One region of the Polaromonas sp. P1_H6 genome, then DNA from elsewhere that is predicted to be linked to it. Evidence: riboswitches for the same ligand, from Rfam matches in the RefSeq annotation. Region 1 holds a riboswitch; the other holds the start of a gene.
The links. A riboswitch is a leader RNA that binds a small molecule or an ion and turns the genes downstream of it on or off. The one in region 1 is predicted to bind glycine.
Positions count from the first base shown of each region.

Region 2: another riboswitch for glycine. It lies ahead of AC1D1F_RS14000 (D-amino acid dehydrogenase); the one in region 1 lies ahead of gcvT (glycine cleavage system aminomethyltransferase GcvT).

Region 1 covers NZ_JBFUCN010000026.1:35,741-44,738, forward strand. The annotation lists gene AC1D1F_RS20100 (TAXI family TRAP transporter solute-binding subunit) at 1-361, shown strand, start outside; gene AC1D1F_RS20105 (TAXI family TRAP transporter solute-binding subunit) at 365-1,663, shown strand; gene denD (D-erythronate dehydrogenase) at 1,840-2,865, shown strand; gene AC1D1F_RS20115 (TRAP transporter substrate-binding protein) at 2,932-3,903, shown strand; gene AC1D1F_RS20120 (TRAP transporter small permease) at 4,034-4,528, shown strand; gene AC1D1F_RS20125 (TRAP transporter large permease) at 4,525-5,802, shown strand; gene AC1D1F_RS20130 (hypothetical protein) at 5,879-6,448, shown strand; glycine riboswitch at 6,476-6,589, shown strand; glycine riboswitch at 6,611-6,712, shown strand; gene gcvT (glycine cleavage system aminomethyltransferase GcvT) at 6,752-7,915, shown strand; gene gcvH (glycine cleavage system protein GcvH) at 7,954-8,319, shown strand; gene gcvP (aminomethyl-transferring glycine dehydrogenase) at 8,385-8,998, shown strand, end outside.
Region 2 covers NZ_JBFUCN010000013.1:104,848-113,845, forward strand. The annotation lists gene AC1D1F_RS13980 (CaiB/BaiF CoA transferase family protein) at 142-1,374, shown strand; gene AC1D1F_RS13985 (alpha/beta fold hydrolase) at 1,431-2,165, shown strand; gene AC1D1F_RS13990 (thioredoxin domain-containing protein) at 2,162-2,644, shown strand; gene AC1D1F_RS13995 (GrpB family protein) at 2,659-3,192, shown strand; glycine riboswitch at 3,386-3,494, shown strand; gene AC1D1F_RS14000 (D-amino acid dehydrogenase) at 3,604-4,917, shown strand; gene AC1D1F_RS14005 (DUF1737 domain-containing protein) at 4,988-5,197, shown strand; gene AC1D1F_RS14010 (DinB family protein) at 5,194-5,721, shown strand; gene phnD (phosphate/phosphite/phosphonate ABC transporter substrate-binding protein) at 5,937-6,899, shown strand; gene AC1D1F_RS14020 (DAHL domain-containing protein) at 7,187-8,998, opposite strand, start outside.

The DNA.
Region 1 (8,998 bases):
GCCCTGGCTGGAACGCGTGCTGCCCTTCTGGTGGGCGCAGGTCACCGAGCGCATCCTGCTGATCGTGCTGCCGCTGGCATTGCTGGCCCTGTGGCTGATGCGGCTGGTCCCGGCCTACCTGCGCTGGGTTCTGGAAAGCCGGGTCAACCGCTGGTATGGCGAGCTCAAGTTCATTGAGAACGACCTGGGCCAGGAATCGCTCTCGGGACTGGACCTGACACGTTTCCTGATCCGCCTGAACGGCATCGACAAGGCCATGATGGCTTTTGCCACGCCGCGCGACCTGATGGCGCGCTGCTACACGCTGCACCAGCACATCGAGTTCGTGCGCCAGCGGCTTTACCGGATGAGGGGGCGGTAAGCGATGAAGCTGCTGCTGCTTTACCGCCGGCGCTGGTGGCTGTTCTACGTACCCGTGCTGCTGTGCGCGGCGCTGGCCTTGTGGTGGTCCGCCACCCAATGGAAGGTGCTGCCGCCCGCCGAAGTGGTGATAAGTGCAGGCTCGCCGCAAGACGGTTATTCGATGCTGGCGCAGCGCTACGCCGAGCAGCTCGAGCGCACAGGCGTTCGCGCCGAGGTCGTGTATTCGGACACGCAGAAAGGCTCGCTGGACCGGCTGACGCGGACGAGTGAGACCACCAGCATAGGCTTTGCCCACGGCATCTACGCGAACGCCGACACCCCCGTGCAGGCGCTGGCCGTCGTCGGCCAGGAGCCGGTATGGATTTTTTCCACCACCGGCGGGCCCTCGTCGCTGGCGCAGGCCAGGGGCCTGCGCATCGCGGCGGGGCCGGCTTCGTCCTCGTCCTTCATCGCGGCCAGGCTGATGCTGGCGCACGCCGGCGTGCGGCCCGCGGACGTCCAGTTCGACAATGCCACCGGCGTAGCTGCCGCCAATGCGCTAATGGACGGCAAGGTCGACCTGGTGTTCCAGGCGGCCGGTGACGACTCGCAGGCCGTGCAGCTGCTGACACGCAGCAGCGGCATCCTGCTGCTGGGCGCCGAACACGCCGGCGCGCTGGCCGCCCAGAACCCGCGCCTGCAGCCGCTGCTGCTGCCGCAAGGCGCGATCGAGCTGCGCGGCGACATCCCGCCCAAAGACCTCACGCTGATGAGCCTGCAAACCCACCTGCTGGTACGGCCCGACGTGCACCCGGCCCTGCAGCGCGCCCTGCTCGACGCCGCCGTCGAGATCCACGAGATACCCAACTTCCTGCAGCGCCACGGCCAGTTCCCGAGCTTTCGCGGCAGCGACTTCCCGCTGTCCCCCACGGCCCGCGCCTACAGCCTGGGCGCCCGCCCCTGGATGGAAACCCTGCTGCCCTACCGCACGGCGCAGTACGCGGAACTGGTGTTCTATGCCATCGGGCCCATCCTGGCCATCGCCCTGCTGATGCTGGCGTGGATTCCAAAGCTGTTCGACTGGCGCATCAGCTCGGCGCTCAATCATTTTTACGGCGACCTGAAGTTCCTGGAAAACGACATGGACGAAGTCGCCGCCGACAACCCGATGGCGCTGCGGCAGTTGCTGGAGCGGCTGGACAACATCGAGCGCCAGGTGGTGGCGCTGGATTTGCCCGATGAGTTCTCGGAGCGCTGGTACACCTTGCGTGAACACCTGGCGGCCGCGCGTGATCGGTTGCTCAAGCTCAGGTCGCGGTAAGACTTGGTACCGGCATATCCACAGGCGTCTTGTTTTAATCTGCGTAATCTGTGGATGAAATTCTTTATCCGCAGATTACGCAGATTTACGCAGATGAAGGAAAAAACCTAAACTGTGCGGCGCGCCCGGCAGCAAACCGCGGTGAATAAAACAGAGAGTACGGAGACAAAAGATACATGAACATCGTTATTACCGGCGGCGCCGGATTCCTGGGTGCCAGGCTGGCACGGCAGCTACTCGAACAGGGGAAACTTTCTCTTGCGGGCGGCGCGCCGAAAATCATCCAGACCATCACATTGATCGACCGAGTTGCACCGCCCGCGGCGCTGGCGGCGGATTCGCGGATTCGTGCGGTGGTCGGCGACCTTAACCAACTCCTCGAAACCAGCGACACAGCATCACAGGTGGTGCGCGCCGACGACGCGCTGGTCTTTCACCTGGCCGCTGCCGTCAGCGGCGAATGCGAAGCCGACTTCGACCTCGGCATGCGCAGCAATGTCGACGCCACGCGCGCGCTGCTGCAGGCCTGCCGCAAGCTGGGCAGCTCGCCCACCGTGGTGTTCGCGAGTTCGCTCGCGGTGTTCGGCAATTCGCCCGCGCAGCCCCTGCCGCCGGTGATCGACGACAGGACGCTGCCCACGCCGCAGAACAGCTACGGCATCCAGAAATTCATCGGCGAGCAACTGGTGGCGGACTACGCGCGCAAGGGTTTCATACGCGGGCGCAACGTGCGGCTGATGACGGTCAGCGTGCGGCCCGGCAAGCCCAACGGCGCGGCCTCGAGCTTCTTGAGCGGCATGATCCGTGAGCCGCTGGCGGGCCAGCGCGCGGCCTGCCCGGTGCCGCGCGAAACGGCCGTGGCCTTGGCCTCGCCGGCGCGAACGATTGAAGGACTGGTACGCGCGGCGGAGGCCGGTGATGCCGAGTGGGGTGCGCGCACGGCGATCAACCTGCCGGCGCTGAAGACCACGGTGGGCGAGATGGCCGCGGCGCTGGCGCGCGTGGCGGGCAAAGAGGCCGCCGGCCTCATCGACTGGACGCCGGACCCTGCCATCGCCAACATCGTGGCCAACTGGCCGGCGGTCATCGATGCGGGCCGGGCCCGGGGACTGGGACTCTTGCCCGACCCCGACTTTGACAGCATTATTGCGGCCTATTTAAGCGAAAACCCGCGCACTGCGCCCAAGGTAGCGACGCAATAATAGGTGTGCATACGGCCGGGCGCCGTCATCGCGGATTTTCTGAACAACGATTATTTTGGAGACACCATGAAAATTTCAAAACTGCTGGTCGGCATGGCTTTGGGCCTGGGTTTCATCGCGGCGGCGAACGCGCAGACCACCATGCGGATCAGCATTTCCACGGCGCAGAATTCGCACCAGGGCGTGGCCATCGACACCTTTGCCAAGGAGGTCGAAAAACGCACGGCTGGCCGCTACAAGGTCCAGACCTTTTACAACGGCGCACTGGGCGGCGAACGCGAATCGATTGAAGCCGTGCAGCTGGGAACCCAGGAGCTGGCTTTCTCGTCCACCGGCCCGATACCCAACTTCGTGCCCGAGACCAAAATCCTCGACGTACCCTTTCTGTTTCGCGACAAGGCGCATGCGCGCGCGGTACTCGACGGCCCTATCGGCCAGGACCTGCTGACCAAGTTCGACGCCAAAGGCTTCAAGGCGCTGGCCTGGGCCGAAAACGGCTTTCGCCACATGACCAACAGCAAACGCGACGTGAAGCTGCCCGAAGACCTCAAGGGCCTGAAGATGCGCACCATGGAAAACCCCGTGCACATCGCGGCCTACAAGGGCCTGGGCATCATCACCACGCCGATGGCGTTTCCTGAGGTGTTCACCGCGCTGCAGCAAGGCACGGTCGACGGCCAGGAGAACCCGCTGTCGGTGATCATGTCCGCCAAGTTCGACCAGGTGCAGAAACACCTGTCGCTGACCGGCCACGTTTATTCGCCCTGCATTTTTGTGATGAACAAGGCGGCCTTCGACAAGCTCAGCGCCGCCGACAAGACCGCCTTCGTCGATGCGGCCAAGGAGGCCACCAAGGTCAACCGCGCGCGCGTCGACCAGGACGATGCCAACGGCGTGGCCGAGCTGCGCGCCAAGGGCATGACCGTGATCGAGAACGTCGACAAGTCCAAATTCGTGGCCATGCTGGCACCCGTCAATGCCGATTTCGAGAAGCAGTTCGGCAAGGCAAACATCGACGCGATCCGGAACTACAAGTAAGTGCAAGGCACGCGGGCCGCAGGCTTCCCTGCCCGGCCTGCGCACTTTTTTTTCACCGAACGCGCCCGCAGGCATCGTACTGGCGGGCGCTTTCCATGCACCGGCTCTTCCCCCTTCTCTATCGCACCTCATGAAACAAGCCTTCCTCACATTTGAACGCTGGACCACCGGCTTCTCCATGCTGGTGGCCTGCCTGATGCTGGTCATCGCCTCGGCGCTCGGCATGTTCCAGATCGTCACCCGCTTCGTGCTTGAACAGCCCGCCGAGTGGAGCGAAATCCTGATCCGCCTGAGCCTGATCTGGATGGTGTTCATGGGCATCCCCATGGCCTTCCGGCAGGGCGCCATGGTCAGCGTGGACGTGCTTTACCGCTGGAGCCCACCGCGCATCCGGCGCGTACTGGATTGGCTGGTGTGCCTGGCCGCCCTGGCGCTGATCGCCGTCATCGTCTGGTGGGGTTGGGATTATTCGCTGCGCGGCCGCGTGCAGTCCATGGCCGGTCTGGAGTCCGTCTCGATGTTCTGGGGCTATGTGGCCATGCCCGTGGGCGGCATGTTCTGCGTGATCGGCATCATCGGCAACCTGCTGGATCCCCAACGCAACGAACTGGAGACGGCGCAATGACCGCGGTGATGATTTCAACGATGGTGCTGTGCTTTGCGCTCACCGTTTCCGTGGCCGTGTCCATCGGCCTGGCCTCCATCTTCGGCATCCAGGCGTCCAATGCCAACATGCTGATCTCCGTCAAGGAGATGTTCTCCTCGATCAACAAATTCCCGCTGGCCGCGATCCCCTTCTTCATCCTGGCCGGCAACCTGATGGAAACCGGCGGCATCTCGCGCCGGCTGGTCGAGTTCGCCAAAAGCATCGTCGGCGGCGTCCAGGGCGGCCTGCCCATGACCTGCGTGCTGACCTGCATGATTTTCGCGGCCGTCTCCGGCTCGTCCGTGGCCACCACCTTTGCCATAGGCGCCATCCTGATACCGGCGCTCATCAAGCACGGCTACCCCACGGCCTACGCCGCGGCCCTGCAGGCCACCAGCGCGGAGCTGGGCGTGATCATCCCGCCGTCCATCCCCATGATCCTCTACGGCGTGAGCGCAGAGGTCTCCATTGGCGAACTGTTCATCGCTGGCTTCGGCCCGGGGCTGCTGATAGGCTTCGCGCTGATGCTGTTTGTGCACCTGTACTGCCGCTGGAAGGGCTGGGGCAAACAGGATGGCGACGGCCGCCTGAGTTTCGGCAAGGCGACCTGGCAGGCCGGCTGGGCGCTACTGATGCCGGTGATCATCCTGGGCGGCATTTACGGTGGGATTTTCACGCCGACCGAAGCCTCGGCGGTGGCGGTCTTCTACGCCCTGGTCGTCGGCATCGTGATCTACCGTGAGATCAAGCTGGCGGACCTGTATGTCATCTTGCGCAAGTCGGTGATTTCCAGCGCGGTAATCATGTTCATCATCGCCAACGCCGGGCTGTTCGCCTTCCTGATCACCCGCGCCGGCGTGCCGGACGCCATAGGCCACTGGCTGCAGGAGGTGCTGAAGTCGCCCGCCCTCTTCCTGCTGGGCGTCAACGCGGCGCTGTTCATCATCGGCATGTTCATCGAGACCAGCGCCGCCATCATTGTGCTGGCGCCCATCCTGGCGCCGGTGGCGGTGCACTTCGGCATCGACCCGGTGCACTTCGGCCTGGTGATGGTGGTCAACCTCGCGCTCGGCATGATCACGCCGCCTTTCGGCGTGAACCTGTTCGCGGCCTGCACCGTCGCCAGGATATCGCTGGACCGCATCGTGACGCACCTGCTGCCCTTTGTAGGGGTCATACTGGTCTGCCTGATGGTGATCACTTACGTACCGCAACTCTCGCTCGGCCTGCGCGACCTGGTCTACGCCAAATAGCTTTTTTTCAGGCTGGGTTTCACGCCTTTGTCATCTATGGAGGTAATGCTCAGGCTTTCATTTCAGGATGAAATCCATGCAGCTCCACAAAACCGACCGTGCCCGCGCCGAGCTCAAGCCCGGCGTGAGAACGCTAGGCCAGCGCGAGCGCACCTTGCTGCTGATGGCCGACGGCAGCAAGTCAGCCCAGGACTTCCGCCCGCTGTTCGACGGCGACGGCGAGGCCATCGCCCTGCGGCTGTTGCGCGAAGGCTTTCTGGAAGCGCACCCGGGCAAAACCTCCCCGCCCGCCGCAGTGCCTGCACCGGTGCCCGTCCCCAAACCCACGCCGGCCCAGCTGCAAAATTTCCCGAGCCCCGAAACCACACAGGCCATCCAGGTTTCGGCCGACCAGTTTGAAGGCAAACGCTCACTCGCCACCACCCGCATGTTCCTCTTCGACATCTGCGAGCGCATGTTCGCCCGGCGCGACCCGGTGATGGCCGAGCGCTTCCGCGAAGCGCTGCGCAACGCCAAGGACCGCGACAGCATGCTGGCGGCCTCGCGCGAAATGATCGAAGAAATCGAAAAAATCGCGGGCCACGAGCGTGCCGACTCCATCAGCGAGCGCATCGCCATGCTGCTGCCGCAGCACCAGGCGGCCTGACCGGGCCGACGGCAGCATCCGTTACACTCGACGGGGTCAGGAGAGAGTTTTCCGCGCGAAAACCGCCGAAGGCGCACGTACACCCCGGGGCAACCCTTTTTGGTGCACTGAACGCTCAGGCAAAAGGACTGGCAACCGCCCTGCGGCGCACCACGCGGCAAGGCGTTCCCTACTGGAGAGAGGCCGTTTTCAAAGCGGCCCACCGAAGGAGCAAGCCCGCATCGCCGGGTGAATCTCTCAGGTAAAGTGGACAGCAGGGGCAAGCTCATGGATTTAGAACCTGTTTGCCCCCCGGAGAATGCCTTGTCCGATTCGTCCACCTCTTCCGCTGCCGCCCCTGAAACCCTGCTGAAAACACCTCTGCACGAGCTGCATGTGGAGCTCGGCGCGCGCATGGTGCCCTTCGCGGGCTATTCCATGCCGGTGCAATATCCCGCGGGCCTGATGGCCGAGCACCTCCACACGCGCCAGGCCGCCGGCCTCTTCGACGTGTCCCACATGGGCCAGTTGCGCCTGGTGGGCGCCGATGCCGCGGCGGCGCTCGAATCGCTGATCCCGGTCGACGTGATCGACCTGCCCGCCGGCAAGCAGCGCTACGGCCTGCTGCTCAATGACGAGGGCGGCATCATCGACGACCTGATGTTCTTCAACCGCGATTACGCCAACGGCGGCGACCTCTTCGTCATCGTCAACGGCGCCTGCAAGGTGGGAGACATCGCGCACATCCAGGCCAAAATCGGCTCGCGCTGCGAAGTCATTCCCATGCCCGAGATGGCGCTCCTGGCCCTGCAAGGCCCGCAGGCCGTCAACGCGCTGCAGCGCCTGGCGCCCGGTGTCGAAAAACTGGTGTTCATGACCGGCGGGCGCTTCAGCGTCGCCGGCTGCGACTGCTTCCTCACGCGCAGCGGCTACACCGGCGAAGACGGCTTTGAAATCTCCGTGCACGCCTCGCAGGCCGAAACGCTGGCACGCGCGCTGCTGGCCCAGCCCGAGGTCAAGCCCATAGGCCTGGGCGCACGCAACTCGCTGCGCCTGGAAGCGGGCCTGTGCCTCTACGGCAACGACATCGACACAACGACCACGCCGATCGAAGCCAACCTCAACTGGGCCATGCAAAAAGTGCGGCGCACCGGCGGCGCGCGCGCGGGCGGCTTCCCGGGCGCGGACAAAATCCTGGCGCAGCTGGCCGACCCCGCCACGCTGGCCCGCAAGCGTGTGGGCCTGGTGGCGCTGGAGCGCGTGCCCGTGCGCGACCACACCGAACTGCAAAGCACCGACGGCGCTTCAATAGGCGAAGTCACCAGCGGCCTGCTGGGCCCCACGATCAACCAGCCGGTCGCCATGGGCTATGTGAAGCCCGAATTCGCCGCCCTGGGCACGCGCATCAACGCCATCGTGCGCGGCAAGCCCGTGCCCATGGAAGTCGCGGCCATGCCTTTTGTCCCCAACCGCTACTTCCGCGGCTGACCCCTGCCATCCCCACCCCTTAACCCCTGGAGATTCTCATGACCGTCAAATACACCGAAGACCACGAATGGCTCAAGATTGAGGGCGACATCGCCACCGTCGGCATCACCGTGCATGCGCAGGACGCGCTGGGCGACGTGGTGTTTGTGGACCTCCCAGCCGTGGGCACGACCTTCGCGCAAAAGGAAACCGCCGGCGTCGTCGAGTCGGTCAAGGCCGCCGCCGACGTCTACATGCCTGTGAGCGGCGAAGTGACCGCCATCAATGAAGCCCTGAAGGACGACCCGTCCCTGGCCAACAGCGACCCCATGGGCGCCGGCTGGTTCTTCAAGATCAAGCTGTCCGACCCATCGCAGCTCAACGCGCTGATGGACGAGACCCGCTACACCGCCTTCTCGGCCTGATTTTTTTCCGATCTTTTTTCTCTGTTTTCTGACTCCTGGCTGCCAAGCCTGACACGGGACCCGACATGTTGATGCAAACCGCCAAGCCCCTGGGCGACCTTGAAAACCCTTCCGAATTCATCGCGCGCCACATCGGCATTGACGAGACCGACGAAGTCCACATGCTCAGCATCGTGGGCTCGGCCTCGCGCCGCGAGCTGGTCGAAGGCATCGTTCCGCGCTCCATCGCGCGCAGCACGCCCATGGCCATCCCGGCCCCGGTCACGGAAGCCGCCGCGCTCAAGCAGCTGAAAGCCATCGCGGCCAAGAACCAGGTGTTCAAGAACTTCATCGGCCAGGGCTACTACGGCACCTGCACGCCGGGCGTGATCCTGCGCAACATCCTCGAGAACCCCGCCTGGTACACGGCTTACACGCCTTACCAGGCCGAGATTTCGCAGGGCCGCATGGAGGCGCTGATCAACTTCCAGACCATGGTCTGCGACCTGACCGGCATGCCGATCGCCAACGCCTCCATGCTCGACGAGGCTACCGCCGCCGCCGAAGCCATGACCTTGGCCAAACGCAGTGTCAAAAGCAAGAGTAATGTCTTCATCGTGGCCGGCGACTGCCATCCGCAGACGATTGAAGTGATCCAGACCCGCGCCAAGCCGCTGGGCATCGAGGTCAAGGTCAGCAC
Region 2 (8,998 bases), on a different contig from region 1:
GCCTCTAACATTTTTCATGAGAAACAGCAGATTACATCAACCTTCCGTGAAAGCACACAGGTATATTGAATTCGACAAAGTCGCCGATGATCTCGGCGCGTTATACACCGCCCGCTCCGATGTAAAGGCAAAATGCCACACATGAACTCCCTAAGCGGCATCCGCATCCTCGACCTCTCCCGCGTGCTCGCGGGCCCCTGGTGCACCCAGACTTTGGCCGACCTGGGCGCCGACGTGATCAAGATCGAGCGGCCGGGCAGCGGCGACGACACGCGGACCTGGGGGCCGCCGTTTTTGAAAGACGCGCAGGGCGCGGACACCGAGGCGGCTTATTACCTGGGCACCAACCGCAACAAGCGCTCGGTGACCTGCGACATTGCCCAGCCCGCCGGCCAGGCGCTGGTGCGGGAGCTGGCGGTGCACTGCGATGTGTTTGTGGAGAACTTCAAGGTCGGTGACATGGCGCGTTATGGGCTGGACTATGCCTCCCTCAAAGCCATCAACCCGCGCCTGGTGTACTGCTCGGTGACCGGTTTCGGCCAGAACGGGCCTTATGCCGACCGCGCGGGCTATGACTACGCGATCCAGGGCATGGGCGGACTGATGAGCGTGACGGGCGAGCGCGACGACCTGGGCGGCGGGCCGCAGAAGGTGGGCGTGGCGGTGGCGGATTTGATGACGGGCATGTATGCGACGGTGGCGATACTCGCCGCGCTGCGCCATGCCGAAAAAACCGGAGAGGGCCAGCAGGTGGACATGGCGCTGCTGGACACGCAGGTGGCCATGCTGGCCAACCTGGGCGCCAACTACCTGGTCAGCGGCAAGGCGCCGGGCCGGGCCGGCAATGCGCACCAGAACATCGTGCCCTACCAGGTGTTTGAAGTCGCGCCTGCAGCCGATGGCAGCAAGGATCATCTGATTCTGGCGGTGGGCAATGACTCGCAGTATGCGAAGTTCTGCGCGGTGGCGAATATCCCTGAACTCGCAACCAACCCGCTGTTCGCGAAGAACCGCGACCGCGTGCTGAACCGCGGCCAGCTGGTGCCGATATTGGAAGCCGTGATGAAAACGCGCGGCAAGGCCGACTGGCTGGCGGCGCTGGAGGCGGCGAAAGTGCCTTGCGGCGCGATCAACAGCCTGGCGGAAGTGTTTGCCGACCCGCAGATAGCGGCGCGCGGCATGGTGACCGAGTGGACGCACCCGGTGAAGGACGACTTGAAGCTGGTCTCCAGCCCGATTCGCATGAGCGCGACGCCGGTGCGCACCGACCTGCCGCCGCCGCTGCTGGGCCAGCACACCGATGAGGTGCTGCGCGAACTGCTGAACTATTCCGACGCCAAGCTGTCGGAGTTAAAGGGCGGCAAGACAATTTGACGCGGCAAGTCCGCACAAAAACCTGATGCAAATACCTGATTCAAAGAGGTGACGCGATGAAACACAATTTTGTTCTGGTGCACGGTGCCTGGCATGGCGGCTGGTGCTGGCGGCGGGTGGCGCAGGTGCTGCAGCTGGACCACCACAAGGCTTTTGCGGTGACGCTGACGGGCCTGGGCGAGCGGGCGCATCTGCTGTCGCCGGCCATCAACCTCGATACCCACATCAACGACGTGATCAATTTGATCGAAGCGGAAGAGCTCCACGAGGTGACGCTGGCGGTGCATTCCTACGCGGGCATGATAGGCACGGCCGTGGCCGACCGCATGGGCGGGCGCCTCAAGCACCTGGTGTATGTCGATGCCGTGGTGCCGCAGCCGGGCGAAAGCTGGAGCAGCACACACGACGCGGCCACGCAGCAAAAGCGCATGGCGGGGGCGCAAGCCACAGCCAATTTCAGTTTTGCGCCGCCCGACCCGGAAGTGTTCGGCCTGCAGGGCGCGGACCACGACTGGGTGCAGCGCCGACAGACGCCGCACCCAGGCAACACCTACCAGGCGCCGCTGGATTTTGACGTGAAGCGCGTGGCGGCGGTGCCGCGCACCTTTGTGAGTTGCATAGCACCGGCGCTGGCGACCATTACGCCCAGCCGGCTGCGCGCGCGGGACCCGGCCTTCTGGGACGGCGCCTGGCTGCCGAATTCACGGGTGGTGGAACTGGCCACCGGCCATGACCCCATGGTGACCGAGCCGGCAGCGCTGGCGCACATCCTGCTGGAGTGCGCTGAATGAAGGCGGTGGGCCGGCGCGGTTTTACGGCGGCGCTGGCGGGCAGCCTGGCCTGGCCGCTGCAGGCCCAAGCCAAGGACAGCGCCCTGCCGGTGCCGGCCTCGCTGCCGGAGGCGGCCGGGCTGGCCGCCGCACGCGGCGAACCGCTGGTGCTGCTGGTCACCCTGCCCGGCTGCCCTTATTGCGAACTGGTGCGGCGCAATTACCTGCTGCCCGCGCGCAAGGAGACCGGGCTGGAGGCCTGGCAGCTCAACGTCACCGACAGCCACACGCCGCTGACGGGCTTTGACGGCAAGGCCACGACCGCGGCCGCGCAGGCCCGGACCTGGAAGGCGACTTTCACGCCCACGGTGCTCTTCCTGGGCCCGCAGGGGCAGAAGCTGGCCGAGCCGCTGGTGGGCGCGGCGATCCCGGATTTTTACGGAGCCTACCTGGACGAGCGACTGCTGCTGGCGCGCCGGGCGGTGGTGGCGCTGCGCTAGGGCCTGATAACGCCATGACGGACGCCGGGTCGCTGCAGGCCGCTATCCATGAGGAGGTGACGCTGCGGGCTTACGACCCGCGCTGGCCCGGCCTGTTCGAGGCCGAGCGCGAGCGGTTGCTGTCGCTGTTTCCCGATGATTTCATCGCCATTGAGCACATAGGCAGCACGGCCGTGCCGGGGCTGGTCGCCAAGCCGGTGATCGACATCCTGGCTGGTGTGGCCTCGATGGCGGCGGCCAGGGCGTTGGTGGCGCCGCTGTGCACGCAAGGCTATACGGCCTCCGCCGAATTTAATGCCACGCTGGTAAACCGCCAATGGCTGATGCGCTGGGCGAACGGGCACCGCACGCACCACCTGCACCTGGTGGTGCATGGCGGCGGGGTGTGGGCGCAGCGCCTGCGTTTTCGCGATGCGCTGAGGGCGGATGCCGCGCTGGCGGCGCGTTATGCGGCGCTCAAGGCCGACCTGGCGACCCGGTTCCCGAGCGACCGCGAGGCCTATACCGAGGGCAAGGCCGCGTTTGTGCGTTCGGTGTGTGAAGGCTGAACGCCACCCTACTAGCTACTATTAAGCCGCTGAATCAACCCGCTGGACCTGTACTGGATGACGGATTCGCGCTTGGCAACTGCGGCTTCGGTGGTAAATTCAAACCGTTCAAGCAGGAGAGCGCTGCCCCCAGGGGGCGGCCACCGAAGGCGCAAACTTCCATAATCGCTCAGGTCCCGTACTGCCCGGAAACACACAGCCGTCTGGAGAGACGCCGCATGCAAGGTGCGGCGCACCGAAGGAGCAAGGCCGTTGCGAAAGCAGCGGCTGAATCTCTCAGGTACCAAGGACAGTGGAAGCGGCCGCAAGCCTGTAATGGCCTGGCGGTTGCCATGATTCTTCTTTGACTCAAGCACCTCCAAGGCATTGCGCTTGCGCAACAGCCATTTCTGCTTGAAAAAAGGAATCGCCATGAAAGTCATGGTTTTGGGTGCGGGTGTCACGGGGGTCACGACGGCCTGGTATCTGGCGCAGCGCGGGCATGAGGTCACGGTGATTGAGCGGCGCGGCGCGGCCGCGATGGAAACCAGCTTTGCCAACGGCGGGCAGATTTCCGTGAGCCACGCGGAGCCCTGGGCCAACCCGGGCGCGCCGCTCAAGGTGCTGCAGTGGCTGGCGCGGGAAGACGCGCCGCTGCTGTTCCGGCTGCGGGCCGATGTGAACCAGTGGCTGTGGGGCCTGGAGTTTTTGCGCAACTGCACGCCGGCGCGCACCGCGCAAAACATCCGGCAGATCGTGAACCTGGGCATGTACAGCCGCGGCGCGCTGCAAAAACTGCGCGCCGAACTGGGCCTGCAGTACGACGCGAAGACCCAAGGCATCCTGCACTTCTACACCAGCCAGGCCGAGTACGACGCGGCGCAGGAGCCGGCGCGCATCATGCGCGAGCACGGCTGCGAACTGGACATGAAAACCGCCGACGAATGTGTGGCGATTGAGCCCGCGCTGGCGCAGTGCCGCGCCAGCATTGTGGGCGGCAGCATGACGCCCAGCGACGAGTCGGGCGACGCGCAGGCTTTTACCACCGCACTGGCCGCGCGCTGCGAGCAGGCAGGCGTGAAGTTTCTCTACAACACCAACATCCTGGATGTGCTGGCCAGCGGCGGGCAACTGGACGGCGTGCTGGTCGCCGGGGGCCACGGCGAGGCGGGCGGGCGCGTCGAGATGCTGAAGGCCGATGCCTATGTGATGTGCCTGGGCGCCTTCAGCGCGCCATGGGCGAAGCGGCTGGGACAGAGCCTGCGCATCTACCCGGCCAAGGGTTATTCGGTGACGCTGCCGGTGATCAACGAGGCGGCTTCCTACCAGGTGAGCCTGACGGACGACGAGTACAAGCTGGTGTTCTCGCGCTTCGGCAATCGCCTGCGCATCGCGGGCACGGCGGAACTCAACGGCTACAACACCGAGCTGAACCTGGTGCGCTGCAATGCCATCGTGCGCCGCGTGAAGCAGCTCTTCCCGGAGATGACGGACGGCGAAGGCGCGCAGTTCTGGACCGGGCTGCGGCCGGCGACGCCTAGCAACGTGCCTTACATCGGCAAGAGCAAAACCTCCAATCTGTTCCTCAACACGGGCCACGGCACGCTGGGCTGGACGCATGCCTGCGGCTCGGGCGCGGCGATTGCCGACATCGTGAGCGGGCGTGTGCCGGAAGTGGATTTTGCGTTCACCGGCATGCAATCGCCGGGCCGCCCTATGGCCCTGCCGGGCATGGCGAAGGCCTGAGGGCGGGCGCCCATGCAGCGTTTGAACGGACACGGTAATATCGCCCTCCGTTCATTCGCCGCCTGCCGCCATGACATCACCCACCACCACGCCGCCCGACGGCCTTCCCGCCTACCGCCTCCTCACGGGCCCGGATGACGCGAGTTTCTGCCACCGGGTCAGCGAGATGCTGGCGCTGGGCTACGAGCTTTACGGCTCGCCGACGGCGACCTTCAATGGCGAGAGGGTGATCGTGGCGCAGGCGCTGCTCTGGCCTTCGGTTCGGAGCGACAAGCCATGAGCGCTCCCTTGAATACCGCCACCCTGCAGGCGATGGCGAACTTCCCGAACCAGCTCGAGCAGTTTTACGCGGCCATTCCCGAAAGCCACAGCGACTGGACGCCTTCGTCGTGGGAGGGCATCCCGAGCGAGACCTTTTCGGCGCTGGGCCAGGTCTGCCATGTCAGGGACATCGAGATCGACGGCTACCATGTGCGGCTCCAGCGCACGCTTACCGAGACGAACCCGGTGCTGGCATCGCTGGATGGCTATGAGCTTGAGAAGGAGCGCCATTACGCAGCAGCCGACGCGCGGGAAGCCCTGGCGGCGTTCCGGGCGGCCCGCCTCAAAACGATGGCGATGCTGTCGGCTGTCACGCCGCTGCAGCTGGACCGCACGGCGGAATTCGAAGGCTACGGCGCCCTGACCTTGCGCAGCCTGGTGCACTACCTGTGCAGCCACGACCAGCAGCACCTGGCCGGCCTGCAGTGGCTGCTCGGCAAGATTGACGCGTCGCGCGCCGCGAGCGCCGGGCGAAATTTGTAACACCGGCCTTATCAGGAAAAGGGCTTTTCGCGCTACCTTGGTGCGCCCTTTTTCGGCGAAAAAACCACGGATCGCCCGGGGTATTCCCGCTTTATGTCCCTTCAGCGTCAGTCGGCTTGTAAGTAAAAGTTAACTTGGGCGCACACTGCTTGTACGGCTTCGTGGCCGTGCTGTCCGCGGTTGCGGTTCAAGCAATAACTTTTGGGATGAACGACATGATGACGGTTTATTGGCGTAATGCGGCGGTGCTGGCCGGCACAGCCCTGGCTCTGGGTTCCACCGTGGCGCAGACCGAGAACCCGCGTCCCCCCAAAACAAAAGCTGCCGCCGCGCCGGCAGCCGAAAAGTTTTCAGGCCCGCGCGAAAAAATGGTGGTGGCCATGCCCAAAACCTACGGCAAGACCGAAACCATGGCCTTGTGGGGCGACTACTTCAGCCACCTGTCGCGCTGCGCCAATGTGGAACTGCAGAACGCCCAGGGCGACTCGCTGGAGCGCACCAGCAACGTGGACATCCTGGGCGAGAAGGAGCTGATCGAGGCGCTTTCGACCGGCAAGGCCCAGATCGGGCAAGTGAACCCCGGCCTGGCCGCGCAGATGGTGACCGCCGGGCAGGCCGCGCCTTTCGCGGTGCCGGGCAACAAGGCGACGGGCCAGCGCAATTCCTACAAGCTGATCCTGATCACGCGCATCGACAGCCCGTACCGGGAACCCAGGGACCTGGTGGGCAAGAAGATCGCGCACACCACGCCGACCTCCAATTCGGGCAATCTGGCGCCGCGCGCGCTGTTCCCGGCCCTGGGCCTGACGCCGGACAAGGACTACGAGGTGGTTTTCTCCAACGGCCACGAGCGCTCGGTGACCGGCGTGATGCACGGCTTTTACCCCGCCGCGGCGGTGGCCAGCGATTTGTACCAGCGCATGGTCGTGAAGGGCGACGTCAAGGGGTCGAGCATACGCACGATCTGGGAAAGCCCGCCTTTCATGACGGAAACCTGGACCATGAACAAAGAGGTGTCGCCGGAGCTGCAGGCCCGGGTCAAGAAGTGCTCGTTCAGCTACAGCTTCTCGCCCACGCTGAAGAAGCAGCTGCCCGGCAACGACACTTTCCTGCCGATCAATTTCGACCGCGACTTCGCGACGGTGATGCAGGTCTACCGCTCCACGCAAAAGAAGTAGAGCCAGAAGTAGAGCCCCCACGCTCCCCCACTTCGTGTGGGTCGCTGCCCCCCGAGGGGGCCGCCCGCCTGTGGCCCGGCAAAGCCGGTTCCACGGCTCATGCTGGCTTGAAGAGCCCAACTCAACCGCTGCATTCGGCCCAGCAGGGGCCGCGGAACCGGCTTTGCCGGGCCGCTAGCGCCGTCCCCTGCAAGGGGAAAAGGGCTACACGAAGTGAGCCCGATAGGGGTGTGCCAATCTTTCGGCTTTGCCGGCCCCAGGCGCCGCCCCCTCGAGGGGGGAACAAGCTACACGCCAGTGAGCTTGGACGGGGGGGAGTCAATAGTCAGCAGCGGGTGCACCGTGCCCCACAGGCTTTCGTCAAGCACGCGCTGCAAGGTGCGCAGCAGCTGGTTGTTGGAGGTGTAGGCCTTCACCAGCACCGCTTCCACACGCTGGGTTTCCGTGGCGACCTCGTCGCTCGCGGAAAACACCACCACCGGCGGCGCGGGGTTCAGCGCCTCTATCGTGTCCAGCAGTTCCCAGCCTGAACCGTCTTTCAAAGTCAGGTCGAGCAGCACCAGGTCATAGTGGTGCTTGCCGAGCTGTTCGCGCGCCTCCTGCAGGCTGCCGGCAAATTCAAAGGTCGCGAAGTCCTGGGCGATGGTCGCGGCGATGCGCTGGATGTCCAGGTCGTCCTCGACATGCAGGATGCGCGGCCGGCCTTCGGCCATGTTGGCGATGGCGCGCTGCAGGCTCAGGATCAGCTTGTTTTCGTCGATGGGCTTTTCAAGCCAGGTCGACACCGCGAGCGGCTGGTTGTTGAATTCGAGTTCGCCGGCTTCGGCGTTGGCGGACACTACCACGATGGGCAGTTCCCGCGTGCGCTCTTCGAGGCGCAGCGCGCGGATCAGGCTGATGCCGTCCAGGTCCGGCAGGCCCAGGTCGACCGTCATGGCGGCGTAGGGCCGTTTCACCACTTGCTCCATGGCCTGCGCGGCGCGGTAGACCATGTCCGAATCGAATCCGCCCTTGTCGAGCATCAGGTTGATCAGGTGGGCGATGTCGGGGTCGTCCTCGCAGACCAGGATCAAGGGCCTGGGCGGCCCGCTGGCCTTGCTTCTGTTTGCATCGATGCTGGCTTCTTCCACCCGCGGCGCAAGTGCTTCGGGCAGCTCAAAATAGAAAACGGTTCCCACGCCGGTTTGCGAGGTGAAGCCCACGCTGCCGTTCATACGCTCGACAATGGCGCGCGAGATGTTCAGGCCCAAACCGGTGCCGCCCTTTTGCCGGGTGTCCGAGGTGTCGGCCTGCGAGAACTTCTGGAAGATGCGTTTGCGGAACTCTTCGGGAATGCCGGGACCGCTGTCGGCGACCTCGACCCGGATCCGCCCGCCGCTGCGCAGCAGCCTGACGTACACACAGGACTCCGCCGGTGAGAACTTCACGGCATTGGAGATCAGGTTGGTGAGGGCCTGGGTCATCCGGTCGCTGTCGACGCTGACCTTCACCGCATCGGCCTGGACGTCCAGGGCCAGCTTGACGTTGTGCTGGCCCGCAAAGCCTTCATTGGCCGTCAGGATCTGGGCCAGCAGGGGCTGCAGTTCCACGATCTGCAGGTCGAAACGCATCTTGCCGGACTCGATTTTCTCGCTGTCCAGGATGTCGTTGATCAGCCGGATGAGCCGCTCGCAATTGCTGGTGGCGATGCCGACGAGGTTCTTGGCCATGGGCGGCAGCTCCCCGGCCACGCCGCCGACGATCAGGCCCAGCGAGCCGCGTATGGAGGTCAAAGGCGTGCGCAGCTCATGGCTGACGGTGGAGACGAACTCGCTCTTCATGCGGTCTATGCGCTTGAGTTCGGTCACATCGGTGCCCAGCGAATAAAAACCGAGCACCTTGCCTTCGTCCTCGCCTTCGCCGTAGCGCGGAAAGTACTGCATGACGTAGTCGCGTTGCTTGCCGTCGGCGCTTTCCTGGGTGCGGTCATACTGCGCCGCGTAGCCGTCCAGGGCTTCCTCGATCTTGCCGCGCTCCTTTTCGTAGAGCTCGCGGCCCATCATCTCGCGCATGGTCTTGCCATGGATCTGCTCGCGCTTCAGGCCGAAGCGTTCCTCATA